3 regions of the Mesorhizobium sp. M0910 genome follow, and region 1 is predicted to be linked to each of the others. Evidence: predicted binding sites of a transcription regulator. Region 1 holds the regulator's gene; each other region holds the start of a gene.

Region 1 (10,180 bases):
GGCGCAGGCGCAGCCGCGTGACTTGTCCGCAGATCACGTCAAAACGTTGCTCGTATTGCCCGGTTCGCGTCGCGGCGAGGTGCGACGCCTGGTCGGGCCGTTCGGCGAGACGGTGTCGATCCTGCGGGCGCGCGGGCACCGCTTGCGCCTGCTGTTGCCGACGGTCCCGCACGTCGCCGATCTGGTCAGGACCTCGGTTGCGAGCTGGGACGAGAAGCCGGAGATCATCCTTGATGCCGAACGCAAATGGCAGGCCTTCGGCAAGGCGGATGCGGCGCTGATCGCGTCGGGGACGGTATCGCTGGAACTTGCACTGGCAAGTGTGCCGATGATCTCCTGCTACCGGCTCGATCCGGTCATGCGCATGGCGCAGCCGCTGATCAAAGTATGGAGCGCAGCCTTGCCCAATCTCATTGCCGACCGGCCGATTGTGCCGGAACACTACAATCAATATGTGCGGCCGCATTATCTGGCGCGGCAACTGGAAGCGCTGTTCTCCGATACCGCTTACCGCACCTGGCAGAAGCACGGTTTTGCCGACATTGCCGGGCGTGTGGCAACCGCCAAGCCGTCAGGCGAGATTGCTGCGGGGCTGGTGATGGGTATGGTGAGGAAGTGGTGAATAGTGAATAGCGAGTAGGAAATGGTGCTGGCGGTAACGGCCAAGCTGCTTCAGCTACTACTCGCTACTCGCTACTCGCTACTCGCTATCTTCACCGCTTCGCGATCGGCACGTAATCCCGTTCCGGCGCGCCGGTATAGAGCTGGCGCGGGCGACCGATCTTCTGGTGCGGATCCTCGATCATCTCCTTCCACTGCGCGATCCAGCCGACGGTGCGGGCGACCGCGAACAGTACGGTGAACATAGTGGTGGGGAAGCCCAGCGCCTTAAGGGTGATGCCGGAATAGAAATCGACGTTGGGGTAGAGCTTCTTCTCGATGAAATAGGAATCGGTCAGCGCGATCTTTTCCAACTCCATGGCGATGTCGAGCAGCGGATCGTCCTTGATGCCGAGCTCGCCCAGGACTTCGTGCGCGGTTTTCTGCATGATCTTGGCACGCGGATCGTAGTTCTTGTAAACGCGGTGGCCAAAGCCCATCAATCGGAACGGATCGTTCTTATCCTTGGCGCGCGCAATGAATTCCGGGATGTGATCGACATGGCCGATCTCGCCCAGCATGTTCAGCGCTGCCTCGTTGGCGCCGCCATGTGCGGGACCCCACAGGCAGGCGATGCCGGCAGCGATACAGGCAAAGGGATTGGCGCCCGACGAGCCGGCCAGGCGGACGGTCGAAGTCGAGGCGTTCTGTTCGTGATCGGCGTGCAGGATGAAGATGCGCTCCATCGCGCGCGCCAGCACCGGATTGATCTTGTATTCCTCGCAAGGCACGGCGAAGCACATATGCAGGAAGTTGGCTGCGAAATTCAGCTCGTTCTTCGGATAAATGAACGGCTGGCCGATGTGGTATTTGTACGCCATCGCCGCGATTGTCGGCATCTTGGCGATCAGCCGCATTGAGGCGACCATGCGTTGATACGGATCCGAGATGTCGGTGGAATCGTGATAGAAGGCCGACAGCGCGCCGACCACGCCGCACATCACCGCCATCGGATGCGCATCACGGCGGAAGCCGGTGAAAAAGCGCGACATCTGCTCATGTACCATGGTGTGGCGCGTCACCCGGTAGTCGAAATCGTCCTTCTGCGCCTTGGTCGGTAATTCACCATAGAGCAAGAGATAGCAGACTTCGAGGAAGTCGCCGTGCTCGGCCAGTTGGTCGATCGGGTAGCCGCGGTGCAAAAGAATGCCGGCATCGCCATCGATGAAGGTGATTTCCGATTCGCAGCTCGCCGTCGACGTAAAGCCGGGATCATAGGTAAAGACGCCGGCGGTATTGTAGAGCGAACCGATGTCGATGACGTCAGGTCCTACCGAACCACTTCGGATCTTGAATTCATGGGTTTTGCCGCCGAGCTCCAGCTTTGCCGTCGATGCCTGGGTTTTGCCGCCAAATTCCATTTTCGTCGCAGGTTCGGTCATAGCAAACTCCTTTTTGTTTCCTCAGGCCGGCAAAGGCAAAATATCTGAACCCAACACGTCAAAAGCATCGGAATATGCACATTTGCGCCCGCAATTGTATCTGCGCGCCAGATTAGGCCAAGGCCCAATGTTGCACTGCGAAACACACCTTTCAATGCCAATCTTCTTGGGCCAGTTCGCTAATCGATTTGATCAGCGATCCGCGCCAGGCTTTCCTCGCGGCCCAGCACGGCAAGCACATCAAAGACACCTGGCGAGGTACTTTTGCCGGTGAGCGCGGCGCGCAAAGGTTGGGCCACGGCGCCGAGTTTATGGCCGCCGGCCTGCGCGTAGTCGCGGATCGCGACTTCAGCCGAGGCGGCAGACCAGTCCGAAACCGTGGCCAGTGCCGCATGAGCGCCTCGCAGGATCGCGCGCGCCTCACCGCTGAGCAGCGCCGCCGCCTTCTCGTCGACCGGCAGCGGCCGCTCGACGAACAGGAATGCAGCCCCTTCAACAAGTTCGACCAGCGTCTTGGCGCGCTCCTTCAGGCCGGGCAAAGCGGCAAGCAGTTGCGCCTTGCGTCTGTCGTCGAGGCGGGCGGCGATTGCCGGGCCGCCTTCGAGATAGGGCAGAGTGGCGATGAAGGTGTCGAGCAGCGCCGCGTCGTTCATCCGGCGCATATGCACGCCGTTGAGCGCCTCGAGTTTGGCGAAGTCGAAACGGGCGGCGCCCTTGTTGACATCGCCAATGTCGAACCATGCGATCATGTCGGCAATCGACATGATCTCATCGTCGCCGTGGCTCCAGCCAAGCCTCGCCAGATAGTTGAGCAGCGCCTCCGGCAGGTAGCCCATGGCGCGATAGGCCTCGACGCCAAGCGCACCGTGCCGCTTCGACAGCTTGGCGCCGTCGGCACCGTGGATCAGCGGGATATGCGACATCGACGGCACCTCCCAGCCCATGGCCTGGTAGATTACGGTCTGGCGTGCGGCGTTGGTCAAATGATCGTCGCCGCGGATGATGTGGGTGATGCCCATGTCGTGATCGTCGACGACGACGGCATGCATGTAGGTCGGATTGCCGTCCGAGCGCAGAATAATGAAATCGTCGAGATCCTTGTTGGGAAAACGCACGTCGCCCTGGACGCGGTCATGCACCACCGTCTCGCCGTCTGTCGGCGCCTTGATGCGGATCGCCCCCTTGGCGCCGGGCGGCGCCTCCGACGGGTCGCGGTCGCGCCAGCGTCCGTCATAGCGGGGAGGCAGCCCCTTGGCCCGTGCGCTCTCGCGCATTGCTTCCAGCTCGGCAGGCGTCGCATAACAATAATAGGCCTTGCCCATGCGAACGAGCTCCTCGGCCACCTCGCGATGGCGCGGCGCACGCTCGAACTGCGACACCGGCTCACCGTCCCATGTCAGGCCAAGCCAGGAAAGCCCGTCGAGAATGGCTGCGGTTGCCGCATCGGTGGAGCGCTCGCGGTCGGTGTCTTCGATGCGCAGCAGCATCGTGCCGCCTGTGTGCTTGGCATACAGCCAGTTGAACAGCGCCGTGCGCGCGCCGCCAATATGCAGATAACCGGTGGGCGAGGGGGCAAAACGGGTGACGACCTTATCGGGCATGGAACTCTCAGGCGGGCCAAGGAAGTGGGTTTGCGGACTTTCGCGCGTTGCGCGTTCATGTAGCATAGGAGGTCGAGGGCGCAAGAGGCAGACCCGATGGCTGTGCGAGGCCGTGGTGCGGGCGAGGGCGAGGACGCTGGTAGCGGCGTCAGCGAACGCTTGCTGTTTGCCGCTCCCCCGCCTGCCCTGCCGGTATCGGCATTGCTGCCCGCTCCGCGCTTCGATGCTCCGTCGCTGCCGGCCAGCGACCCAGCAACGGTTCCGGTGCCTGCGTCCGAGCCCATCGTGCGCCTACGCCGGCGTTTCCGCCTCCCGTCACCATCCCGCATCCGCAACAGCGTAACCTCGGCAGCCGGCCTGGAACTCGACCGTGGCGTCGCCTTCCTGCTGGTGCCGGTGTTCCTCGCATGCGGGGTGGTCGTATATTTCGCGCTGTCGGTGGAGCCGGCCTTTCCGCAGCCGATCGCAATCGTGCTCCTCGCGGCCCTTTGTGCCGTCATCTCGCGGTCATGGCCCAGGACCCGCCTGTGCTTCATGGTGGCGCTGCTCTGCGCGCTTGGCGTGCTTGCCGCCAAGTTCGAGACCTGGCGTGTCGGGACGCATATGCTCGGTTCCGAAATCTCGACGCGGCTGACGGGTCGTGTCGTATCGTACGAGCCCATGGCGAGCGGCCGCATCAGACTGACAATCGATGTGATCTCAACCGCCAGGCCGACGCTGCGCTACATGCCGGAACGGGTCCGCATTTCGGCGATGAAGATACCGGCTGAGCTGGCCGCTGGTTCCGAGATCACCGGCTATGTGCGGCTGCTGCCGCCGACCGGCCCGGTGCGGCCCGACAGCTATGATTTCTCCTTCGACAGCTATTTCGCCGGTATCGGCGGCAGCGGCTTCTTTCTCGGCAATCCGAAAGTCGTGGCTTCGGGCAGCATGCCGCTTGCCGCGCGGCTTTCTTCCGCGATCGAAGACGCGCGCGAATCCATCGCCGACCATATCCGCAGCCGCATCGGCGGCGCCGAGGGCGAGATTGCTGCTGCGCTGATCGTTGGCGTGCGCGCCGGCATTCCCGAGGAGATCAACGAAGCGATGCGGCGTACAGGCATCTACCACATCATCTCCATCTCGGGGCTGCATATGGCGTTGGTCGCCGGCACCATCATGGCGCTGCTACGCGGCGCCTTTGCGCTGTTTCCCGACTTCTCATCGCGACGGCCGGTCAAGAAATATGCCGCAGCCGCCGCGCTTTTTTCGATTGCGGCCTACCTCGTCTTTTCCGGCATTGTGGTAGCGGCCGAACGCAGCTTCATCATGCTGGCGGTGATGCTTATCGCCGTGCTGTTCGACCGGGCCGCGCTCACCATGCGCAACCTGGCGATCTCGGCCATCGCGGTCATCGTGGTGTCGCCGCACGAGGTGGTCGGTCCGAGCTTCCAGATGTCCTTCGCCGCGACGGCGGCCCTTGTCGGCGCCTATGCCGGCTGGTCCGACTACCGCGCCGGCAGGGCCACCACGCCGCCGCCGCGGCGGTCGCCGCTACGCCTCGCCACGCGAAAGGTCCTGCTGGGCATGGGCGGCCTGGCGATGACCTCGATCATTGCAGGGAGCGCCACGGCGCTTTTCGCCATATGGCATTTCCAGCGCGTGGCGCCGCTCAGCCTGTTCGCCAATCTGGCCATCATGCCCATCGTCTCACTGGTCGTCATGCCCTTCGCCGTCCTCAGTGCGCTGGCGATGCCGTTCGGCGCGGATGGGCCTTTCCTATACGTGATGGGCAAAGGGCTGACGGCGATGATCGCCCTGTCCGGGTGGATCTCCGAGCGCTCGCCGATCGATGCGGTCGGACTGATTTCGCTGAGATCTGTCCTTTTGGTGACGATCGCCCTCGTCATTGCCAGCATGGCGACGACCTGGTTGCGGCTCGCGGCACTTCCTTTTGCGCTCGCCGGCTTGCTAACGACAACGCAGACGCGCGTACCCGACGTATTGATCTCGGAGGACGCACGGCTGGTCGCGCTGCCGATCGGCAGCGGTGAGCTCGCCGTCAACCGGGCACGCCCGAATGAGTTCACGATCGACAACTGGAAACGCGCGCTCACATCAGAGGCTATCGTCGCGCCGGAAACACCTGGAAAGAACGATCCGCAATTCGACATTGCCGATCCGGCCGACCTACCGCCGGGCATGCCGTTCATTTGCACGGACGGTCTCTGCCTCGCCAGGCATCCATCCGGCGCGATCATTGCGCAAGCCAAGGACCGCGATACCGCACGGCCAGCCTGCGCCTTCGCCAGCTTGATCGTCATCGACGACGCCACCGCCCATAATCCCTGCTACTACGACCGGCTGGTCCTCGTCGTCACCAAACGGCAACTGGCGCGCGCGGGAAGTGCGGCCGTCTATTTCGATCCACAAGCGGCAACACGCGCCGAAATCCGCTTCGCCGTCGAAAAATCATACCGGCCCTGGCACGTGCAGCGGAAATTTTCACGCGCGGCGCGCGGCCTGCCGCCATACCGCAGAGCCGACAATCCAAAAGCCGGCACCAAGGGCGCAACTCAGTAGCGGCGGATCAGCCCAACGAGCTTGCCCTGCACCTTGACCCTGTCTGGTCCGAAGATGCGCGTCTCGTAGGCCGGATTGGCGGCCTCCAGGGCGATCGAGGCGCCCTTGCGGCGGAACCGCTTCAGCGTCGCTTCCTCCTCGTCGACCAAGGCCACCACGATCTCACCGGGGCTCGCCGTATCGGCGTTGCGGATGATCACCGTGTCGCCGTCGAAAATGCCAGCCTCGATCATCGAATCGCCTTTGACCTCGAGCGCATAATGCTCGCCGCCCATGATCATATCCGGCGGCACCGAAATCGAATGCGTCTGGTGCTGGATAGCATCGATCGGCACACCGGCGGCGATGCGGCCCATTACCGGGATCGAAACGGCGGCGACGACATCGTCGTCATTGCCGGCTGCAGGGACGCGCGACGATGTGGGCTTGCCCTGCCGAGGGGCACCTTGCCCAAGACTGCCCTGGATGACACTCGGCGAGAACTTGCGTGCCGCATTGAGGCCGGGGGCGATCGAGTCAGGCAGGCGTAGTACCTCCAGCGCACGGGCCCGGTTGGGCAAACGGCGAATGAAGCCGCGCTCCTCCAGCGCCGTAATCAGTCGGTGGATTCCGGATTTGGAAGCCAGGTCGAGCGCTTCCTTCATCTCGTCGAAGGAAGGTGGGATACCGCTTTCCTTCAACCTTTCGTGGATGAACATAAGCAGTTCGTGTTGTTTGCGTGTCAGCATAGCGACCCCCAACAGAATCAGAAAACAAACCCAGAACAGACACTATCTGTTCCAGTTGTGTTCCGCAACTGTTTAAAGTTTAATGAATGCGTTAAGGCTCGGGAAACAAACGACGTCCCCTACCGGCGTACCGTATTTTCACCGCCGCGAGCCTCATCCCCTTGATTCTGCTTTCGTTTGCGCCGTTCTGGCCTCCTTGAAGGCGGCACTGGCATCGGCCGTCGGTCGGCAAAGGGCACGGAATTGAACCCGTATCGACTGTGCGGTTTGGTCAATGCACCGTGAACGAAACGAACTCAAAACGCCAACCTCGGGCTAACTCCAGGTTTCCACCGCCTGGTCAGGCTGCTTCTCGCCGGTGGAGCCTTGCTACGCGCTACCCGGTAATGGAAGAACAGTTGATGCGTGTCCGGCGTTGCGTTGGATTTTTTGAGGGAGCAGGCAAATCATGACGGGAATTCCCGATCTCGTGGCCGTAAAGGCGATGGATGCCGCGGATCCGCTGCGCGCGATGCGCGACCGCTTTGTGTTGCCGCAAGGAGTGATCTATCTCGACGGCAATTCGCTAGGAGCTGCTTCACGTGCCGCCTTCGATGAATTGCGCAAGGCCGCGACCGAAGAATGGTCGCATGATCTCATCCGCGCATGGAACACGGCCCGCTGGTTCAACATGCCGCTTGAACTTGGCGACCAGCTCGGGCGCCTGATCGGTGCCGCGGTCGGCCAGACGGTGGTCTGCGACACGACGTCGGTCAACATCTACAAGCTGCTGCACGCGGCCATGGCCATGCGACCGGAGCGGCAGGCCATCGTCGCCGAGGGCGATAGTTTTCCGACAGACCTCTACATGGCTGAGGGTGTGGTTTCGACGCGAAAAGATGCGCTGCTGCGCCTCTCGGGGGTCGACGCGCCGACCATCGAGGAGCTGATCGACGATCGCACCGCCGTGGTGCTGGTCAATCACGTCAACTACAAATCGGGCGAACTGCGCGACATGCCGGCTCTGACGCGCAGGGCCCAGGAAGCCGGGGCGATGATCGTCTGGGATCTCTGCCACACCGCTGGCGCGATGCCAGTCGAGCTCGACAAAGCAAACGCCGATTTTGCCGTTGGCTGCACCTATAAATATCTGAATGGCGGCCCGGGCGCGCCTGCCTTCATCTATGCGGCTGAGCGGCATCTTTCCGACATCCAGCAGCCGCTCACCGGCTGGTGGGGCCATGCACGACCCTTCGCCTTCGAGCCAGGCTATGCGGCCGGCACCGGCATCCGCCGGTTTCTGTGCGGCACCCAGCCGATCCTTTCGATGCGCACGCTGAAGGGCGCGCTCGACATCTGGGACGATGTCGACATGACTGCGGTGCGCAAGAAGAGCATCGCACTGGCCGATCTGTTCATCGAGCTTGTCGAGGCAAAGTGCGGCACTTACGGCCTCACGCTCGAAAGCACGCGCGATGGGGAAAAACGCGGCAGCCAGATTTCATTCATGCATGAGCATGGCTACCAGATCATGCGCGCGCTGATCGAACGTGGTGTGATCGGCGATTTTCGCGCGCCATCGACCATGCGCTTCGGCTTCACCCCGCTCTATGTCGGCTATGCCGATGTCTGGCAGGCCGTCGAAGTGCTTGAGGACATCCTGCGCACCGGTGCGTGGAAGGATGCGCGCTTCGCCATCAAGGCGGCTGTCACTGAGATTGATGCGAGAGCTGGAATCGTGAGGCTGGCGATGATGCGCCGCGCGATGCTCGCGGCTAGGTTGCAAGGCCATATTGCCAGGGAGGGCGCAGGGTGTTCGAACGTCATATTGCCGATTGGGACAACGCCTATGCCAACGGCGCCAACATAGCCGGCAGCGATCGCTGGCCGGCGGCCTGGGTCGAGCCCGCGCAGGTTTTCCGCGAGGCGCTTTCGACCGAGGGCAGGGCGCGGCTCGACCTGGCCTATGGCGATAACCCACGCAACCGGTTCGATCTTTTCCTGCCGGCCACCAAGCCGAAGGGGGTCGTGGTGTTCGTCCATGGCGGCTACTGGATGGCATTCGACAAGAGTTTCTGGTCACATCTTGCCGCGGGCGCTGTTGATCGCGGCTATGCAGTTGCCATGCCGTCCTACACGCTCTGTCCGCAGATACGCATTGGCAGCATCGTCAAGGAAGTCGGCGCGGCGATAGGCAAGGCGGCGGCGATGGTCGCAGGGCCGCTGATGCTGACCGGGCACTCGGCCGGCGGCCATCTTGTTAGCCGGATGGTTACCAGGACAACGCCGCTGGCGCCCGAAGTGGTCCGGCGCGTTCGTCACGTGGTGTCGATCTCGGGGGTGCATGATTTGCGCCCGATCATGCGCACCGGCATGAACGAGACGCTGGCGATCGATGAGGCCGAGGCGCAGGCCGAAAGTCCGGTGCTGCTGCGCCCGATGGAAAAGGCCCGCCTGACCTGCTGGGCCGGCGGCGGCGAGCGCGCCGAATTCCTGCGCCAGAGCGCGTTGCTGGCCAACATCTGGATCGGCCTGGGTGCCGCGACCAGCTCCGTGGTCGAGCCCGACCGGCATCATTTCAACATCATCGACGGTTTGGCCGATCCAGACCATCCGCTGACCCGGACCTTGACCTCGGAGTGAGGCAGGTTCAGCGTAGCATCAGCACGTCGCAGGGGGAGCCCGCCGCCGCAGCAGGCGCGAACGGCGCGCGGACGATCAGCCCGTTGGCATCGGCCAGCATTTTCAGCATCGAGGAGTCCTGGATGCCGAACGGCGTCGCCACGAGCGCACCGGCGTCGTCTGTGACAACAGCCCGCACATAATCTTGCCTGAGATCGTTGGCCGGCATGGCAGCACCGAGCCGTGCCCGACGGATATCCCGCTGAAAGGCGCGGCCGCCGAGCCGCGCCAGCAGCGGCTTCAGGAAGAGCTGAGCGCAGACCAGGCTCGCCACGGGGTTGCCGGGCAGGCCGATGCAGCGAATGTCGCCCAGCCGCCCGAACATCAGCGGCTTGCCCGGTCGCATGGCGATCTTCCAGAAATCGAGCGTCATGCCTTGCCCGGTCAGCACGTCATGGACGAAGTCGTGGTCGCCGACCGAGGCACCGCCCAGCGTGACGATGACGTTCGCGCCAGCCTTCACGGCCTTTTCAACCAATGCCGCGATCGCCTCCCTGCGGTCCGGCGCGATACCGAGGTCGAGCGCCCGCGCACCGACCGACTGTGCGGCGGCAGCGACACCATAGGCGTTAGAGGAGATGATCTG
Region 2 (10,180 bases), on a different contig from region 1:
AAGGTCAACAAGGAGATCGCGGAGGCGAGCCGGCTGATGCGCGAGATCGGCTTCACCTCGAAAGTATTCACGCCACAGTCGATCGTCGGTCAGCTCTCGGGCGGCGAACGCCAGGGCGTGGCGATCGCGCGGGCCATCTATAAGAAGGCGGAGCTGATAGTCCTCGACGAACCGACGACCGCGCTATCGCTGACCGAGACCGCCAAGGTCTTCCACTTCGTGCGCCAGGTGCGGGCGAGCGGGCGCTCGATCCTGTTCATCGGCCACAACATCCACCACGTCTTCGATATCGCCGATCGCTTCGTGGTGTTGGACCGCGGCAAGGTCGCGCTCACCGCCGACCGCAGCGAGGTCAAATCGGCCGAAGACCTGATCAATTTCATGGAGGACGTCGCCCACCCCAGCGGATTGCCGGGGTTGCACGACGCGGGCGATGCGGGGAGGGCGGCACGATGAGCAAGACCATGGAACCCGATCTGCAGAGCCCCCTCGGCGGCACGCATGGCGAAACCGCCGGGAAAGAGTGGAGACACCCGTCCGACAATTGGCTGCGCGGGTTCATCCTCGACAACCGCGCCGCGCTCGGCACGCTTGCCGTGTTCATCGTCATGATGGCGGTGTTCATGATCGCCAATCCGATCGTGTTCACCACCTGGTATCTTTACAGCTCCGTGCTGACCACGCTGCCGGTGGCGCTGTTCGTGGTGGTGCCGCTGGTCTTCGTCGTCACCTGCGGCGAGATCGACCTGTCGTTTCCGGCGACGATGGGCTTTGCCTCATGGGTCTTCGCGCTGGTCGTGCAGGCCGGCTACGACCCGTTCCTCGGCATCGCCGCCGCAATGGTCACCGGCATGCTGCTCGGCTTCCTGGTCGGCTCGCTGGTCGTCTATGGCGGGCTGTCGTCGCTGATCGCCACGCTCGGCATGAATTTCCTGCTGCGCGGCCTGATCCAGATCATCAACGAGGGCAGGTCGACGGCGCTGACCGGCCTTGCCGACAGCTGGGCCCACAAGATCTTCTCCAGCCAGCTTTACGGCATTCCGGTGCAGATCTTCTGGGCCATCGGCTTCGTCGTGCTGTCGGCGCTGCTTTACAACCGCCATCGCTTCGGTGCCCAGGTCAAGGTGGTCGGCGACAATCCAGACAGCGCCCAGCAGATGGGTATCGACGTCAAGCGCGTGCGCGTAAAAGTGTTCGTCTTCGTCGGCATCGGCGCGGCGATCGCCGGCACGTTCTCGGTGATGATCAACTTCACCTGGTGGCCGACGGCGGGCGACGGATACCTGCTGCCGGTGCTGGCATCGGTGTTCGTCGGCGGCACCCCGACCTGGGGCGGCATCGGCACTGTTGTCGGCGGCGCGATCGGTGCGGTCACAGTGTCGTTCATTCAGACCGGCGTGGTGGCGGCGGGGTTGAGCGGCTTTTACGTGCAGTTCTTCAACGGGCTGATCATCATCCTGTCGCTGCTCGGCCACAAATGGAACCAGGCAAGGTATCGGTGAGGGCGCCTCATCGGTCTGCCTCGCCGCAGGGCTGGCAAAAAGAACTAGTGAATAGGCGTTGGGTCAAGCTTAAATAAGCGATTTGATGTGCTAGAAACGGCTCCTGCTTTGAGGGAGCGTTAGATGAAGATACTTGCGCCGGATATTGAGCAAGCAGTTGGAGCCAGTGAAGATATTTTCGGCCGCGACTTGTTTGGCGATGGGCTTTTAAAGGTTTTTGATCTCAGCGATGATGCATTGGTTGTCGCGCTTGACGAGCCATGGGGATCAGGAAAAACGGTCTTTGCAAGACGTTTGGCTCGTAGGGCAAGGGATCAGAAATTCAAAGTTGTCTATTTCGATGCATTTAAACGCGACTATGATTCCGACGTTTTTGTTTCGCTTGCTGCAGAGATTATTGAAGAGACGGGAATAAAACCGAAAGAAAAAAAGGCACTTAAGGCAAAAGCAAAAGACGTAGCGAAGATTGTCGGGCGGGTTGCTATAAAAGGTGCAATTCGCGGGCTAACAGCCGGTGTGGTTCGGGCTTCTGATTTCGAAGATGCAAATGAAGATATAGCCAATGAGGTGGGCAAAGAGATCGAAGCCGAACTCGACAAAATTATTGACAACCGATTGGAAAGCGCGAAAGCGGAGAAGAAAGCATTCGAGACTTTTCGCCAAACCCTTTCGGACCTTATGTCGGCAGACGACAGTCAAAAGCCTCTTATATTTATCGTAGACGAGCTTGATAGACGTAGACCAACATATGCTTTGTCGGTTTTGGAGACGATAAAACATCTATTTTCTGTCAAGAACGTTCACTTTCTCCTTGTTTGCCAGCTTGATCAGCTCTCGGCAGCGACCAGAAAAATGTACGGATCCGAGATAGATTCGAGTTTGTATCTCGAGAAATTCATTCATTTTAGAGTTACATTTCCGCAATTCGAAAAAAGAGAGAATGATCGGCTTCTAAAGAAGTTTGTCTTGAATGTCCTTAAAGAGATGCCAGACGACGACGAATCTGGCCGTTTGAAGGACGGATTCGCGGAATTTATTTCACTTGTCTGGGAAAGAGGAGAGTATTCTCTCCGTCGACTTGAGCGCCTTTGCACACTGTTTGGGTTGTGTCTGGCTTTTACAAACAAAAGAACCATCCGCCATCCAGCATTGATACATATACTTTGTGATTTGAAGCTTTCGTCGCCGGTGTTGTTTTCGAAGGCCAAAAATGGAACCCTGACGTATCGAGATGTCAAGAATCTCTATCGGTTCTCAGATGAACCAGATAAAAGGAAGAATAAAATAGATTGGTATGCGCTCAACTGGAGATATTTCTTGTCATCCAACGAGGAATTGCAAGCGATTGATGTCAGCGGGTTTGGAAACAGTTCATTTGAGTATAATATCGAACGAGAGGATGTTGTTCGTTTCCTGGCAAATAAAATTGTGGAACGATTTGCTTTCCCAACTTGAACTTCACACCGCAGCGACAAACCCGTCCAGCACGCGTTTCTGGCCGGCCTTGTCGAAGTCGATGGTCAGCTTGTTGCCTTCGATGGCCGAGATGTTGCCGTTGCCGAATTTCTGGTGGAAGACGCGGTCGCCGACGCTGAAGGGGGACGGCGTGTCGGCGACGGATTTGGCGACCAGCTCGCCGTCGATGGTGCGGCCCTTGACCGAGGTGCGGCCGGCGCCGTAGCCGGAGTCGGTTTCGCCATAGCCGATGCGCTCGACTTGATGGCCGGAGCGCGTGCCCCAATTGCGGTCGGTGGCTTCGGTGCGGTTGGCTTGAGCGCGCTGCCAGCCCGGCGTCGCATAGGTGCTGGAGAAAGCGCCGGATTTCTCGGCGCCGTTATTGCCGCCGATGTTGTCGAAGCGCGATGCTCCATAGGGGTTCTGCCTGCCCGCCCCTTGGCCGCCACGACCGGAGGCGAACGAGCCGCCACCATAGGCATTGCCGTAGCCGCCATAGGAGTTGCCGCTCTCGGAAACTTCGACATGGGCTTCCGGCAGTTCTTCCAGGAAGCGCGACGGGATGGTCGACTGCCAGAGGCCGTGGATGCGGCGGTTGGAGACGAACCAGATGTGCAGGTTCTTCTTGGCGCGGGTCAGGCCGACATAGGCGAGGCGGCGTTCCTCCTCCAGGCCGGAGCGGCCACCCTCGTCGAGGGAACGCTGATGCGGGAACAGGCCTTCCTCCCAGCCGGGCAGGAACACGGTTTCGAATTCGAGGCCCTTGGCCGAATGCAGCGTCATGATGTTGACGGCATCGAGCTCGGCGTTCTGCTCGGCGTCCATCACCAAGGCGACATGTTCGAGGAAGGAGCGCAGCGATTCATACTCCTCCATGGAGCGGATCAGTTCTTTTAAGTTCTCGAGCCGACCGGGCGCTTCAACCGAGCGGTCGTTCTTCCACATGTCGGTGTAGCCGCTCTCCTCCAGTATGGTCTCGGCGAGCTCGGTGTGCGGCGTGGTTTCCAGCGCCTTCTGCCAGCGCTCGAAATTGGCCGACACCTCGCGCAGTGCCGCGCGCGGCTTCGGCTTCAGCTCGTCGCTCTCGGCAAGTTTTGCCGCCGCCTCCAGCATCGGGATGCGCAGCGCACGTGCGGTGTCGTGGATCTGGCGGATGGTGGCCTCGCCCAAGCCGCGTTTCGGCACGTTGACGATGCGCTCGAAAGCGAGGTCGTCGGCGCCTTGCGCGACGACGCGGAAGAAGGCCAGCGCATCGCGTATCTCGAGCCGCTCATAAAAGCGCGGGCCGCCGATGACGCGGTAGTTGAGGCCGAGCGTGACGAAGCGGTCCTCGAATTCGCGCATCTGGAAGGAGGCGCGGACGAGAATCGCCATATCGTTCAAATTGTGCTTCTGGCGCTGGTAGGCCTCGATCGTCTCGCCGACGGCGCGGGCCTCCTCCTCGGAATCCCAGGCGGCGTGGACATGCACCTTCTCGTCGTCCTCGGCGATCTTTTCGGTGAACAGCGTCTTGCCGAAACGGCCCTCATTGTGGGCGATGAGGTGGGAGGCGGTGCCGAGGATGTGCGCGGTCGAGCGGTAGTTGCGCTCCAGCCTGATGATGGTGGCGCCAGGAAAATCCTTGTCGAAGCGCAGGATATTGTCGACCTCGGCGCCGCGCCAGCCATAGATCGACTGGTCGTCGTCGCCGACGCAGCAGATATTTACGGTGGACAGGCGCGGGCTTCCCTCCCCCTCGAGGGGAGGGTGGCCGGGCGAAGCCCGGTCGGGTGGGGTCCGTGCGGCAGTGCTCGACCTACCGGCGGCAGTGCTCGACGCTCTAGCGGTGCCTTCTGCGGCAACCCCCTCCGCCCGCTTCGCGGGCACCTCCCCCTCAAGGGGGGAGGATTGCGGCCGCTGCGCCAGCAGCCGCAGCCACATGTATTGCGCGGTGTTGGTGTCCTGATACTCGTCAACGAGGATGTAGCGGAAGCGCTTGTGGTATTCCTTCAGCACGTCCGGATTGGCGCGGAAGATGCGGATCGGGTGGCACAATAGATCGCCGAAGTCGCAAGCGTTCAGCGTTTGCAGCCGCTCCTGATAGGCTTTGTAGAGCTCGCGGCCCTTGCCGTTGGCGAAGGCACGGGCATCGCCCTCGGGGATGTCGGCGGGACCGAGGCCCTTGTTCTTCCAGCCGTCGATCATCTGAGCGAACTGCTTGGCCGGCCAGCGCTTGTCGTCCAGCCCTTCGGCCTGGATCAGCTGCTTGATCAGGCGCACCACGTCGTCGGTGTCGAGAATGGTGAAGTCGGATTTGAGCCCGGCCAGCTCGGCGTGCCGGCGCAGCAGTTTGACGCCGATCGAATGGAAGGTGCCGAGCCACGGCATGCCCTCGACATTGCCTTCGCCGATCAACAGGCCGATGCGCTGCTTCATCTCGCGCGCCGCCTTGTTGGTGAAGGTGACGGCGAGGATCTGCGAAGGGAAGGCTTTGCCGGTGGCAAGGATGTGGGCGATGCGGGTGGTGAGCACCCGCGTCTTGCCGGTGCCGGCGCCGGCCAGCACCAGCACCGGGCCTTCGGTGGTTTCCACCGCCAGCCGCTGCTCGGGGTTGAGGCCGTTGAGATAATCGGGCGCGTTGTTCTGGTTGCTGCGGGCAGCCATGGCGCGCGCGGCAATGCCCGACGGGGCCACGGGCCGCGCGTTCGGTTCGTCAAAAAAGGGCATGTCTTCCGAAAAGCCGGACATCTCTCCCCGAATGTAGTGATTCGGCAGCGAAAGGCCAGAAGCGTCTCCGTTTTGTTCTCTGTCCAGTCGGTAGAACTCACAATCTGAATGGGTCTGCTAACCAAAACGCCGGGCTTGCGATGGGCCGGCGCCGCAAAACGCCGAGCTTGCTTGACAGGGGAGGCGGGCCGGAGAAAGTTGTGCTCGGGGCAGGAGCGCAATGCCGGGTTGCCCATGGACGCGTCGCGGAGCGCACCAGTCGAAGGAGCACCGTCTTGGCTGTGGTCATCACCTCCCTGATCCTTTTCCTCATCGGCCTGGCGCTTGGCGGCGGCGGCATCTGGCTCGTGACGCTGGGCGGCAGCTGGTATTACGTCATCGCCGGTCTAGCTTTCCTTGTCGCGGCCTGGCTGCTCTACAGGCGCAGAACCACGGCGCTGTGGCTCTACGCGGCGATCGTGCTCGGCACGCTCGCCTGGGCGGTCTGGGAGATCGGCTTCGACTGGTGGGAACTCGGTCCGCGCGGCGGCATCATCGTGCTTGTCGCGCTATGGCTGTTGACGCCATGGGCGCGGCGCGGGCTTACCGGTCCCGACGGACGCGCACCACTTATCCTCGCCGTGCTGGCATCGCTTGCCGTCGCCGGTTATTCGATGACGGTCGATCCAAAGGATATTACGGGTGAACTCAACACCGACAAGGTGACGCCGACGGCCGATCTCGGCGGCAACGTGCCGCCCGGCGAATGGCACTATTACGGCCGTACGCCCTATGGCCAGCGCTATTCGCCGCTCGACCAGATCACCCCCGAAAACGTCGCCAATCTGCAGCCGGCCTGGACCTATCGCACCGGCGACGTGAAAGGGCCCGACGACATCGGCGAGACGACCTATCAGGTGACGCCGCTGAAAATCGCCGACACGCTCTACATCTGCACGCCGCATAATTTCGCCATCGCCATCGACGCCGCGAGCGGTAAGGAGAAGTGGCGCTTCGATCCGCAGGTCAAGCTCAACAAGGACCGCCAGCACCAGACCTGCCGCGGCGTGTCCTATTATGCCGACGCCAAGATCGCTGCCGGCCAGCCCTGCGCCACGCGCATCTACCTGCCTACATCCGACGCCCGGCTGATCGCGCTCGACGCGGCGAATGGCCAGGTCTGTCCTACATTTGCCGAAGGCGGCACGCTGAACCTGCTCGCCAACATGCCATATCCGAAGCCGGGCTATTATTATTCGACGTCGGCGCCGCTGATCGTCGCCAACAAGATCATCGTCGGCGGCGCGGTCAACGACAATTATTCGACGCAGGAGCCGTCCGGGGTCATCCGTGCCTACGATGCCGACACAGGCGCGCTGTTGTGGAACTGGGATTCCGGCAATCCAGACCAGACGACGCCGCTGCCGCCGGGCCAGACCTACACCAACAACTCGCCCAACATGTGGTCGACGGCAAGCGCCGACGAAAAGCTCGGCCTGCTTTATGTGCCGCTCGGCAACAAGACGCCGGACCAGCTCGGCGCCGGGCGCAGCGCCAATGACGAGAAATTCTCCTCGTCGATCACCGCGCTCGATCTCAACAGCGGACAATTGCGCTGGGTGCGGCAGACCGTGCATCACGATCTCTGGGACATGGACGTGCCGGCGCAGCCGACGCTGGTCGACATCACCACGGAAAGTGGCGTGGTGCCGGCGCTGGTCGGGCCGACCAAGCAGGGCGACCTCTATGTTCTCGACCGGCGCAGTGGCGAGCCGATCGTTCCGGTCAAGGAAGTGCCGGCGCCGGGCGGCGCGATCGAGGGCGATCATACCTCGCCGACACAGCCGATCTCGGACCTGAGCTTCAGTCCGAAACCGCTGACCGGCGCCGACATGTGGGGCATCACCATGTTCGACCAGCTGGCCTGCCGGATCGAGCTCCGGAAGCTGCGTTATGAGGGCCGCTATACCCCGCCATCGCTGCAGGGCTCGCTGATCTACCCCGGAAATTTCGGCACCTTCAACTGGGGCGGTGTGGCAGTCGATCCGGTCCGGCAGGTGATGTTCGGCATGCCGACATACCTGGCGTTCATCTCCAAACTGGTGCCGCGCGCCGACGTGCCGCCGCCCGGTGACACCAAGGGCAGCGAACAAGGCCTGAACCGCAATGAGGGTGCGCCTTACGCAGTGATATTGAAGCCGTTCCTGTCGCCGCTCGGCATTCCCTGCCAGGCGCCGCCCTGGGGCTATGTGGCGGGTGCCGACCTTCGGACCGGCAAGATCGTCTACAAGCATCGCAATGGCACCGTCTACGACATGACGCCGCTGCCGCTGCCGTTCAAGGTCGGCGTGCCCGGCATTGGCGGGCCGATGATCACTGCCGGCGGCGTCGCCTTCCTTAGTGCGGCGGTCGACGACTATGTGCGCGCCTATGACCTGACGACCGGCAAACAGCTCTGGCAGGCGCGGCTGCCTGCCGGCGGGCAGTCGACACCCATGACCTACACGGTAGCCGACGGACGCCAGTTCGTCGTCATCGTTGCCGGCGGCCACGGCTCGGTCGGCACCAAGCCGGGCGATTATGTGATGGCCTATACGCTGCCGAAATAGAGAAGTTCCTTCAGAGCCCGAGATGCCCTTTCAGGTCGGGTACCGATGCAAGGACCTCATTGGTCAGCTGCGGGCCGGCTGCTGCCTCGGCCTGCTGGACCAGCATCGTGCCGGCCTGGCTGATTTGTGTCAGCGTAAGGCCTGATGCCTTGAGTATGGCGACGCCGTTGATCAGCGCGCCGGTCTTTTCGCCGAGAGCGCCGCCGAGCGCGCCCTCCAGCGAGGACAGGAGGCCACCACCGGAAGCCGCGCCGGGAGCCATGACATCATATTGCTTGGCCAGGGCGTCGGCTCCCGGGATTCTGGCAAAGAAGCTGGACAGGGTCGTGCCTTCCGCCTCGTGTTCAAGCACCGAGAAAATCGTGCCGGCGATCTTTTCCGTCAAAGCCTGGTTGAGACCGGATTTCTGGGAGACGGTGTTGATGATGTCCTGAACGTCCATGATCTTTCCTCAGGCCTTGGTGTTTGCGGGCGGGTGCCGGTTGACGCGGATCTTGATCAACGATCGTTTGAAGGCGGGGAAGGCAGTGAACCGCAGCGCCAGCAAAGCCATGGCGGCGAGGGCGAACCCACTTGCCAGAAGCGGGGAGAGAAAGGTCATGGGCGTATTCCTTCGTCGTCAATCACGCATTCTTTTCCCGCCAAATGGCCATTCTCGTTCGCCAGATGGCCCGAATGAGGCATAGCCCGGTAACTTCTTTTTACATCGTGGTGCGTGCATTTAGCATTGCCACAAAGGACCAAAATTTAACGACAGTGCGGCGCCGAGCATCACGGTCGTCGTGCAGGGACTTTTGGCAGCCTCACTCAGCCGTGACTGGACCAGGCAAGCTTCGGCTCTATGTTGCCGCGGGGGCCCACGAGGAGCGCGCCATGACAACACCTGCCGGACCCACTGCCGCCAAGCCTGTCATTACCCAGGCGATGATCGATGCCTATGACGAATACACGCATCTGACGCTCGACCGGCGGCGCTTCATGGAGCAATTGACCAGGCTTGCCGGATCGGGTGCGGCAGCTGCCGCGATCGCGCCGCTGCTGGCGGCGAACTCGGCCCAGGCGGCAATCGTGGCGGAAGACGATCCGCGTGTGAAAGGCGAGGACATCAGCTATCCCGGCAGCGGCGGCGAGATGAAGGGCTATCTGGTCAGGCCGGGAGACCAGACCGGCAAGCTTGGTACCGTCATCGTCGTGCATGAGAACAGGGGTCTCAACCCGCATATTCGCGACGTGGCGCGGCGCGTTGCGCTGGAAGGGTTCGTGGCGCTCGCGCCGGACTTCATGACACCGCTCGGCGGCACGCCGGACGATGAAAACAGGGCACGTGACCTGTTTTCCCAGCTCGATCCAGCACAGGTCGCCGCCAATGCCGTGGCAACGGTCGCCTACCTCAAAGGCTACAAGGACGGCAACGGCAAGGTCGGCGCCGTCGGCTTCTGCTGGGGCGGCGGCACGGTGAACATGCTGGCCGTCAACGCGCCGGACCTCGCCGCCGCCGTCGCCTATTACGGCATGCAGCCAAAGGCCGAGGACGTGCCGAAGATCAAGGCCGCGCTCATGCTGCATTATGCCGGCCTCGACACCCGCACCAATGCCGGCATCGATGCCTTCAAGAAGGCACTCGACGCGGCTCATGTCGAATACTCGGTCTATGTCTATGAAGGCGCCAACCATGCCTTCAACAACGATACGTCGGCGGCCCGCTACGACAAGAAGGCGGCTGACCTCGCCTGGGGCCGGACGATCGCTTTCCTCAAGGAGAAGCTGAACTGATCAGGTGGGCGCCGGCGCCGGTTTGTGAAGGGCGACGCCGGCCACCACCAGCGCGATGCCAACGCAGTCGGTGAGGCTCGGCACCTGCCGCAGCACGATGACGCCGATCAACGTCGCGGTGACCGGCAGCAAAGACAGCATCAGCGCGAAGCTGGA
Region 3 (10,180 bases), 180 kb from region 1:
ATGTTCAAGGCGCTCGAAGCCTGTCCCGAAGCGGTGGTCCTCCCGCCGGACATGGAAAAATACGTGCGCGTCGGCCGCGAGGTGCGCGCCATGATGCAGGCGCTGACGCCGCTGGTCGAGCCGCTCTCGATCGACGAGGCCTTTCTCGACCTCGCCGGCACCGAGCGCTTGCATGGCCTGCCGCCTGCGGTGGTGCTGGCGCGCTTCGCACTCGGCGTGGAAAAGGAGATCGGCATCACCGTTTCAGCTGGCCTTTCCTACTGCAAGTTCCTGGCCAAGGTGGCATCGGACTTCCGCAAGCCGCGCGGCTTTTCGGTGATCGGCGAGACCGAGGCTATCGGCTTCCTGGCCGAGCAGCCGGTGACGCTGATCTGGGGGGTCGGCAAGGCCTTTGCCGTCACGCTCGAGCGCGACGGCATCCGCACCATCGGCCAGCTGCAGCGCATGGAGCGCGGCGATCTGATGCGCCGCTACGGCGTTATGGGTGACCGGCTCTACCGGCTCTCGCGCGGCGAGGACGACCGTCGCGTCGTTCCCGACCAGGACGCGAAAAGCGTCTCGGCGGAAACCACTTTCGACACCGACATCGCCTCCGTCGACGACCTGGTTTCGGTGCTGAGGGCGCTGTCGGAAAAAGTCTCGGCCCGGCTGAAAAAGTCCGGCATTGCCGGACGCACCGTCGTCCTCAAGCTGAAGACCCAGGATTTCAAGATCCGTACGCGCAATCGCCAGCTCGGCGATCCGACCCGGCTGGCCGACCGCATCTTTCAGACCGGGCTCGAACTGCTGCGCAAGGAGGCCGACGGCACGAAATACCGGCTGCTCGGCATTGGCGTCAGCGACCTCTCCGACGATGACCGGGCGGACCCGCCCGATCTGGTCGACGTCCAGTCACGCAAGCGCGCCATGGCCGAAGGCGCTATCGATACGCTGCGCGGCAAGTTCGGCCGCAGGGCGGTGGAAACCGGCTATACCTTCGGCAAGGGCCGCGATGCCCATCCGCCCGAACCGGTCGAGGAGTGATAGTCAGGTGCGCCGCAGATCGATCCTGCTGGTCACCACACTCTTGCCGGTTTTCGGATCGGTATCGATAACGGTCAGCCGCATGCCGTCCTCGCCGGTTTTCTCAACAGTCATTTGCGCCCTGCGGTCGCCATTGACCTCCTTGGCCCAACGAATGCCGAGATTGATCGCGTTGCCGGAGCGGCTGCCGCTCAATTGCGCCGGCCCGGTGCGCGATCCGACATAGGTGCCGGTGTATTTCGTCCCGCTCGATTTGAGATCGGCGCTGATGGCGCGCGTCACCACGATAAGACCGCGGCAGCTGCCGTCGAGCGATAGCGAGCTCGACGTTGCGTCGGAATTGAAATGACAGGAGACATTCACCGTCGGCGCATCGGTGGTGACCTTGACGGTGCCTTTGCCGGCGAAATTCCCCTGGAATGAGCGAAGAAAATCCGGATCGTCGGCATGCGCTGCGCCGGCCCCGGCCGTCAGGCACCCGGCAAGTACAAATCGTGCAAGTGATTTCATCGGACCGCTCCTCGTTGGTATCCAAAACACAGCACGCAAACACTGAGGGACCAACGCTTCCCTCAGCAGCGGGTTCCGGCTTCAACATCACTGTTTGCAACGCTTCACGGCTGGCCCAGTCGAATGCGCCGGCTAGCGGTTGCGATGAAAGCGCCGGCTTGCGACATAGCGCCCATGGCACCCGCACCCTCGATCCCCAAGGCCGCGTTCTGGATGGCGCTGTCGATCGCCTCGTTCCTGGCGATGTCGGTGGCCGGCCGCGCCACGACGGCAGAACTCAACGTCTTCCAGGTGCTCGAGCTGCGCTCGGTGATCGGCTTTTTCATCCTGCTGCCGCTGGTCATGATGTCAGGCGGTTTTCCGGCGATGCGCACCGGACGCCCGTTGGCCCATCTCGCCCGCAACGTCGTCCATTATACCGGCCAGGCTGCCTGGCTTTATGCCTTGACGCTGATCCCGCTTGCGGTGCTGATCTCGATCGAATTCACGACGCCGATCTGGACTGCGCTGCTGGCGGTAGCTTTCCTCGGCGAAAGGCTCTCCCGGCCAAGGCTGGCGGCGATCGTGCTGGGGCTGATCGGCGTGGTGATCATCGTGCGTCCGGGCGTCGGCGCGGTCAATCCGGGGCATGTTATCGTGCTGGGAGCAGCGGTCTGCTTCGGCGTCTCGGTGGTTCTCGTCAAGTCGCTGACGCGGACGGACAGCGTCGTGCGCATCATCTTCTGGATGCTGATCATCCAGTCGGTGCTTGGCCTCGTCCCGGCGCTTTACGAATGGCGCAACCCGTCGCTCGAGCTCTGGCCGTGGATCCTGCTGATCGCGTTTACCGGCATGTCGTCGCATTTCTGCATGGCCCGCGCACTTGTCTATGCCGATGCGACGGTCATCTCGCCAATGGACTTTTTGCGCGTACCGCTGTCGGCGATGATCGGATGGCTGCTTTATCGCGAGCAGATCGACGCCTTCACCGCCGGCGGCGCCCTGCTGATCCTGCTTGGCAATCTGCTCAATCTGCAGAAAAAAGCCGCCAAACCTGCGGAAGTGGCGGCAGCGTAGCCCTGCGTTTCAATCGCCGTCGTCGGGTATGTTCAGAACGTGCCCACAGGCCTTGCAATGAACGGCGTCGGGCTCGTGCCGCTGCAGCCCGCATTGCGGGCAAGGAAAGAACACGTTGGTGGGACGGAAGAGCGCCTGTGCAAGCCGGACGAACAGCGATATGCCAATGATCATGGTGGCGATCGCGGTGAGCTTGCCGGCCACACCGGGCAGGACGATGTCACCGAACCGGTCGTGGTGACCGTGGCGACCGTGAAATACAGCGCATCGACATAGCCCTCGAGACCACCCACGGTGCGGAAGAAGAAGGTGTAGACGAAACCCGTGATGACAAAGAGGAATGTCAGGAAATTGATGACCGCACGGCTCGCCTCGCGCCATCGCCTGAAACGCGCATCTCGAGAAATCGCCACAGCGCGCCGCTACGCGACAGCGACCACAGCCGCAGGATGCGCAAAAAACCGAGATTGGCCAGCGCCGTAGGCATCAGCAGAGTCAGCAGGATGAAGGCATCAATCCACGACGCCGGCTGTTTCATCAGGCGCAGCATGTCGTTGGAGGCAAGCAGCCGGGCAATCATGTCGGCGGCGACAAGTGCTGCCACGGAGTAGTCCAGCCAGAGGAACGAAGACGACTTCTGGATCACCGGCGTGGCGATGAAAAAGGCAATGATGGCAAGGTCGATGACAACAGCCGCAAGCTGAAACCGGAACGCCGCCGCTGTGCGCCCGTGATACAGCTTGCGCAACATGTCGCGCAGCCGGGCCAAGGCTGAAATATCTTGGGCTCCGTTCTTGTCAGCTACCTTCATGACGATCGCGATAGCCTTCGCTGCGACAGACGTCCAGTGGACAGCGCAGGCGGAAGCTTGCGCCATCCGACCGATCCCGGCGGTTGCGGCAAATGGCTTCAGCCGCGATCAAACCGGCCTTGCCTCTACAACGCTGATGCGTGGCCCTGCCTGGATGATCTCGGTCACCTCGAAGCCACCCTTTGCCAGCAGCGACTTGAATTCATCGGCCGTCCGCTCCTGGCCATCGGGCGCGACCAGCATGTTGAGGTCGGAGAATTTGGCATTCGCCCCCTGATTGGGCGGCTCAAGCACGGCCTCAAAAACCAGCAACTTGCCGCCCGCACGGATCGCCTGGCGACAGTTTTGCAGGATCGCGACGTTGGTCTCGTCGTCCCAGTCATGCAAAATCCATTTGAGCAGCAGCGCGTCGGCCGCCACGGGCAGCTCGGCAAAGAAATCGCCTCCGACGATCTCACAGCGATCGGCGACACCTTTCGCCGCCAGCACCGAGGCGGCCGGCGCTACCACATGCGGCTGGTCGAAAAGGATGCCGCGGCTGCCCGGGGTCGCGGCCAGGACTTCGGCAAGCAGCGCGCCCTGGCCACCGCCGACGTCCATGATGACCGGAAACGACGAAAAATCATACGCCGCCAGGATGGCTGCCGCCACGCCGCGCGAATTCGCTGCCATGGCGCGATCGAAGATAGCGGACTCCTCTGGATGCTCTGCCCGGTATTCCCAGACGCCCTTGCCATGCGCGTGGCGAAATGCGTTCTTGCCGGTTTGGATGCTGTAGAGCAGTTCGCTCCACGCTTGCCGGTAATAGGGCCTTCCGACGAAGGCGGCCCAGGGTGCAGCGGAAAACTCAGCATCGGAGCGCAAGGCGGCGCCAAGCGGCGTTAGCGAGAACTGCCCGTCCTCTGCCTCGTGAAATATGCCGACCGCCGCAAGCGCCCGCAGCAACCGATAGAGCGCGCGCGGATGTGTGTCGGTCAGGCTTGCAAGATCTGCTGCCGAGCGCTTGCCGCCCTTGATGTGGTCGGCGATGCCGAGCGTCGCGGCGACCGAGATCGCCTGCGAGACGCGGTACCCGTTGACCATCCGTGTTAGTTCGAAAGCGGCTGCGCGTTCATCCATGGCACCCCCCAATCGCCAAAACCCGAAGGTTTCGGTATCTTAAACCAGCTCCACTTCAACCACGCCCGGCACCGCGCGCATGGCTGACGCGATCTGAGGCGAGATACGATAACGACTGGGCAATTCGATCTCGACCTCCCCCTGGCCGTCGTCCTTTATCAGCACAAAGCTTACCTGTCCCTCGCCCTTGACGGCAAGCTGGCCGGCAAGCGTGCCGATCGGTGCTGCGTCGCGCACGAAGATGCGTAGCGCTTTCTGGACGCGGCTTGCCTCGTCTTCCAGCGACTGCACGGTCTGGATGCGCAGATTGACGCCTTCCGGCCTGTCCTCGGCCGAAACGGTGATGACCACCGAGCGGCCGGGCTCGAGCAGGTCGCGATATTGCGCCAGTCCCTCGGAAAACAGCACCGCTTCATACTGGCCGGACGTGTCGGAAAACTGCACGACGCCCATCTTGTTGCCGGTGCGCGTCTTGCGTTCCTGCTTGGTGGTCACCGTCCCGGCGAGCCGGCCGGCGGCCGCACCGCGTTTGACGGCGGCCGAGAATTCGGCCCAGGTCTGCACCCGCATTTTCTGCAGCGCCGCCTTGTATTCGTCGAGCGGATGCGCCGAGAGATAGAACCCGACCACCTGGAATTCACGGTGCAGGCGGTCGGCGGCGAGCCAGGGGTCGGTCGCCGGCAAGTTGAGTGCCTGCGACTGTGCGCCCAGCGAGGCGCCAAAGATGTCGTGCTGGCCGGTGACGGCATTCTGCTGCGCCAAGGACGCCAGCCCCATCATCCGCTCGACGCCGGCCATCATCGCCGCCCGGTCGAGACCGAAGCAGTCGAGCGCGCCGGCCATGATCAGGCTCTCGAAGACGCGTTTGCCGACGATCTTCGGATCGACCCTTTCGCAGAAATCGGCGAGGCTCTTGAACGGTTTTTCGCCGCGCGTGGCGACGATGTGCTCGACTGCGGCGTCGCCGACGCCCTTGAGCGCGGCCAGCGAATAGAAGATGCGATTCTCGCCGACCTCGAAATCCCGGAACGACGTCATCACCGACGGCGCCACCACTTCGATGCCGAGGCGCAGCGCATCCTGGCGGAAATCGGCGAGCTTGTCCGTATTGCCCATGTCGAGCGTCATCGATGCCGCCAGGAATTCGACGGGGTAATGCGCCTTCAGATAGGCGGTCTGGTAAGAGACGACGGCATAGGCGGCGGCATGCGATTTGTTGAAACCGTAGTCGGCAAACTTTGCCAGCAGGTCGAAGATGAAGTCGGCTTGCGGCTTGCCGACGCCGCGCTCGACCGCGCCCGAAACAAAGCGCTCGCGCTGCTTGTCCATCTCGGCGCGGATCTTCTTGCCCATGGCGCGGCGCAGCAGATCGGCTTCGCCCAGCGAATAGCCGGAGAGCTCCTGCGCAATCTGCATCACTTGTTCCTGGTAGACGATGACGCCTTGCGTCTCCTTGACGAGATGGTCGATCTTCGGGTGGATCGACGCCATCTCCTCCTCGCCGTGCTTTCTGGCGTTGTAGGTCGGGATGTTCTCCATCGGTCCCGGCCGGTAGAGCGCAACCAGCGCGATGATGTCCTCGATACAGTCGGGCCGCATGCCGATCAGCGCCTTGCGCATGCCGGCACTTTCCACCTGGAACACGCCGACCACTTCGCCGCGCGACAGCATGGCGTAGGTTTCCGGGTCGTCGAGCGGAATGTGGGCGAGATCGATCTCGATGCCGCGGCGGCGGATCAGCTTGACCGCCCTGTCCAGCACGGTCAGCGTCTTCAGGCCAAGGAAGTCGAACTTCACCAGCCCGGCCTGCTCGACATACTTCATGTTGAACTGGGTGACCGGCATGTCCGAGCGCGGATCGCGGTACATCGGCACCAGTTCTGACAGCGGCCGGTCGCCGATGACGATGCCGGCGGCATGAGTCGAGGCGTGACGGTACAGACCTTCCAGCTTCTGCGCCGTGTCGAGCAGCGTCTGTACGATCGGCTCGCGCTCGGCCTCCTCGGCAAAGCGCGGCTCGTTGGCGATGGCGTCGGCGAGCTTGACCGGATTGGCCGGGTTCGACGGCACCATCTTGCTCAGCTTGTCGACCTGTCCGTAAGGCATCTGCAGCACGCGGCCGACGTCGCGCAGCACGGCGCGCGCCTGCAGGGTACCGAAGGTGATGATCTGGCCGACCTGGTCGCGGCCGTATTTCTGCTGGACGTAGCGGATGACCTCCTCGCGCCGGTCCTGGCAGAAGTCGATGTCGAAGTCGGGCATCGACACGCGATCGGGATTGAGGAAGCGCTCGAACAGCAGCGAAAAACGCAGCGGATCGATGTCGGTGATGGTCGTCGAATACGCGACCAGCGAGCCGGCGCCTGATCCGCGGCCCGGGCCGACCGGAATGCCTTGCGCCTTGGCCCATTTGATGAAGTCGGCAACGATCAGGAAATAGCCGGGATATTTCATCTTCTCGATGACCCCGAGCTCGAAATCCAGCCTCTCGCGATATTGCTCGACTGTATAGCCGGGCGTCGGCCCGTGCGCCGCCAGCCGCGCCGCCAGCCCTTCATGCGCCTGCCTGGCAAGCTCCTGCGCCTCCGCCTTGACCGCCGCATCGGCATCGGCGACATCGCGGCCGGCAAAGCGCGGCAGGATCGGGTTTCGTGTCTGCGGATAGTAGGAGCAGCGCAGTGCGATCTCGACGGTGTTGTCGATCGCTTCCGGCAGGTCGGCGAACAGCCTCGCCATGTCGGCCTGGCTTCTCAGGAAATTGTCGGGCGACAGGCGGCGGCGATTATCGGCCGCAACCACGGAACCTTCGGCGATGGCGATCAGGGCGTCATGCGCCTCATAGTCTTCACGAGAGAAGAAAAACGCTTCGTTGGTGGCAACCAGCGGCAGATCGTGGCGGTAGGCGAGATCGACCGACGACTGCTCGATCGCGCGGTCGTAGCCGGAGACCCGTTCCAGTTCGACATAGAGCCGGTCGCCGAACAGACCCTTGAGCGCCAGCAGCCGGGTCTCGGCGAGTTCACGGCGGTCCTCTTTCAAGGCATTGCCGATCGGACCGCGCGGCCCGCCGGTAAGGCAGATCAGACCGTCGGAATTTCTCTGCAGCATCTCGCTCGTCAGATGCACCGCCTCGCCGGGCGGTGTCTCAAGGTAGACGCGGCTGACCAGCCTGACCAGATTGCCGTAGCCGGCCTCGGTGGCGGCGATCAGGACCACCGGCCGCATCTCCGGCCCCTGCCGCCTGCGGTCGCGCTGGCTGTCGTTCGCCTCACCGGAAAAGGCGAGGTCGATCTGGCAGCCGATGATCGGCTGTATGCCGTCCTTCACTGCCTTTTGCGCGAATTCCAGCGCACCGAACAGGTTGTTGGTGTCGGTGACGGCGATTGCCGGGCATTCGTCCTGCACCGCATGGCCGACGATCTTGCCGAGCTGCAAGGCACCTTCGAGTAGCGAATAGGCCGAATGCACGCGCAGATGAATGAACCGACGCGCCTCCGCCTCTGCCCGCGATGCCTTTGCATAGGCCTCGCGCAGCAAGGGATCGCGTGGAAGTCTCTCATCCGCCATGGTTTTTTCGCGCCGCCTCACAGGGACTCAGTCGATCAAGATGTATTGTCCGGCAGCAGATAACATGAGTCCAGCAGAAGCGATTGGAGCTTTGGACGTTTAGAGCAACCGCCGAAGCTGCCGATCTCCCCCCTCGTGGGGGAGATGTCCGGCAGGACAGAGAGGGGCGCAGTCCCGCCAACCTCAGGCCGGAAACACAAAACCCGCCACAGCGGGCGGGTGTTGGGGCCATTTAGCACCATATCCAAATTAGTAGCATAGCTGCCGGCACAAAGCAAGAACAAAATACGTTGTGAGGGCAAAAAAAGCGAATTCCGCACGCCCCTCGCCTTGTCCCTCCTCAAGCGAGCGTGCTCAACCAATTGCAGGATCGCGTTCCTTCGCTCCCCTTTGTCCCACCAACCTCAAGCAGATTACAGCCTCACGCGAATTCCATGATCACCGCATCGACGGCAAGGCTGTCGCCGGGCTTGGCGTTGAGCTTCGAGACGATGAGGTCGCGCTCGGCGCGCAGCACGTTCTCCATCTTCATCGCTTCGACCACGGCAAGCGTCTCGCCGGCCTTGACCTCCTGCCCCTCGGCAACGGCGATCGACACGACGAGGCCGGGCATCGGGCAAAGCAGCATCTTCGAGGTATCCGGCGCCACTTTTTCCGGCATCAGCCTTTCGAGCTCGGCAGTGCGCGGCAGCATGGCGCGGGCTGTCACCGAGATGCCTTTCCAGGCGATGCGGAACCCGTTCAGCACCGGCCTGACCTGCGCCGCGACCTTGCGGCCGCCGACCGTGCCGCGCCAGATGAGATCGCCCGGCCGCCAGTCGGATGCCACGGTCAGTGCCTTGCCACCGTCGATTGTGAGGTCGAGCTCCATCGGAATGGAAATCATCCCTTCGACGATGGCAACCGAAAGATAATCCCGGCCGATCTTCACCACCCAGTCGCGTTTCAAGGCGCCCGAATGCGGCGCCAGCCGCCCGCCCAGCCGGTCGAGCCGGTCGCGGCGCAGCAGTTCGACCGCGGTTGCGATCGCGGCCAGCACCGCGTTTTCTTCGCTGTTCGGCACAATGGGCGCGAAGCCGTCGGGATACTCCTCGGCGATGAACGCCGTCGATAGCCGCCCTTCCCGCCAGCGCGGATGCTGCATCAGCGCCGCCAGGAACGGTATGTTGTGCTCGATGCCGTCGACGACGAAACTGTCCAGCGCTTCCGACATCGCATCAATCGCCGCCAGCCGCGTCGGCGCCCAGGTGCACAACTTGGCGACCATCGGGTCGTAGAACATCGAGATTTCCGAGCCCTCGGTAACGCCGGTATCGTTGCGGATGACGATTTCGCCGAATTTTCCCTCTTTCGGCGGCCGGTATTTCGTCAGCCTGCCGATCGACGGCAGAAAGTTGCGATACGGATCTTCGGCATAGAGGCGGCTTTCCACCGCCCAGCCGTTCAGCTTGACGTCGCTCTGCTTGATGGCGAGCTTTTCGCCTGCCGCCACGCGGATCATCTGCTCGACCAGGTCGATGCCGGTGATGAGCTCCGTCACCGGATGCTCGACCTGCAGCCGCGTGTTCATTTCCAGAAAATAGAAGTTCTTGTCGCTGTCGACGATGAACTCGACCGTGCCGGCGCTCTGGTAGTCGACGGCCTTGGCCAGCGCCACCGACTGCTCGCCCATGGCTTTGCGGGTCTTGGCGTCGAGGAACGGCGACGGCGCCTCCTCCACGACCTTCTGGTTGCGGCGCTGAATCGAGCATTCGCGCTCGCCGAGATAGAGCGTGTTGCCATGCGCGTCGGCGAGCACCTGGATTTCGATATGGCGCGGATCGACGATGAACTTTTCGATGAAGACGCGGTCATCGCCGAACGAGCTTTTGGCCTCCGACCGCGCCCGGTCGAAGCCGTCGCGCACCTCTGCCTTGCTCCAGGCGATGCGCATGCCCTTGCCACCGCCGCCGGCCGAAGCCTTGATCATCACGGGATAGCTGATTTCGCCGGCTATTCTTTCGGCATGGGCGGCGTTCTCGACGACGCCGAGCCAGCCGGGCACCGTCGACACCTTGGCCGTATTGGCGAACTTCTTCGATTCGATCTTGTCGC

What was found. The regulator LexA, encoded in region 1, represses DNA repair genes until DNA is damaged. The targets are predictions, from matches to a motif close to TGTTCNNNNTGTGTTCNG.
Region 2: the regulator LexA is predicted to act here: its motif matches at 5,726-5,743, upstream of NKH78_RS11670 (ATP-dependent helicase).
Region 3: the regulator LexA is predicted to act here: its motif matches at 8,352-8,369, upstream of dnaE (DNA polymerase III subunit alpha).

What each region holds. Positions count from the first base shown of each region.
Region 1 covers NZ_JAMYNZ010000005.1:282,249-292,428, reverse strand. The annotation lists gene lpxB (lipid-A-disaccharide synthase) at 1-622, shown strand, start outside; gene gltA (citrate synthase) at 714-2,042, opposite strand; gene gltX (glutamate--tRNA ligase) at 2,222-3,643, opposite strand; gene NKH78_RS15130 (ComEC/Rec2 family competence protein) at 3,740-6,205, shown strand; gene lexA (transcriptional repressor LexA) at 6,199-6,933, opposite strand; gene kynU (kynureninase) at 7,382-8,782, shown strand; gene NKH78_RS15115 (hormone-sensitive lipase) at 8,725-9,555, shown strand; gene NKH78_RS15110 (molybdopterin molybdotransferase MoeA) at 9,563-10,180, opposite strand, start outside.
Region 2 covers NZ_JAMYNZ010000004.1:144,776-154,955, forward strand. The annotation lists gene NKH78_RS11655 (ATP-binding cassette domain-containing protein) at 1-456, shown strand, start outside; gene NKH78_RS11660 (ABC transporter permease) at 453-1,502, shown strand; gene NKH78_RS11665 (KAP family P-loop NTPase fold protein) at 1,626-2,957, shown strand; gene NKH78_RS11670 (ATP-dependent helicase) at 2,961-5,684, opposite strand; gene NKH78_RS11675 (glucose/quinate/shikimate family membrane-bound PQQ-dependent dehydrogenase) at 5,939-8,251, shown strand; gene NKH78_RS11680 (hypothetical protein) at 8,262-8,693, opposite strand; gene NKH78_RS11685 (hypothetical protein) at 8,703-8,852, opposite strand; gene NKH78_RS11690 (dienelactone hydrolase family protein) at 9,125-10,024, shown strand; gene NKH78_RS11695 (EamA family transporter) at 10,025-10,180, opposite strand, start outside.
Region 3 covers NZ_JAMYNZ010000005.1:466,435-476,614, forward strand. The annotation lists gene NKH78_RS15990 (DNA polymerase IV) at 1-1,023, shown strand, start outside; gene NKH78_RS15995 (hypothetical protein) at 1,027-1,533, opposite strand; gene NKH78_RS16000 (DMT family transporter) at 1,708-2,589, shown strand; partial or broken gene NKH78_RS16005 (ion channel) at 2,599-3,400, opposite strand; gene NKH78_RS16010 (methyltransferase) at 3,509-4,519, opposite strand; gene dnaE (DNA polymerase III subunit alpha) at 4,559-8,086, opposite strand; gene NKH78_RS16020 (acetyl-CoA carboxylase biotin carboxylase subunit) at 8,508-10,180, opposite strand, start outside.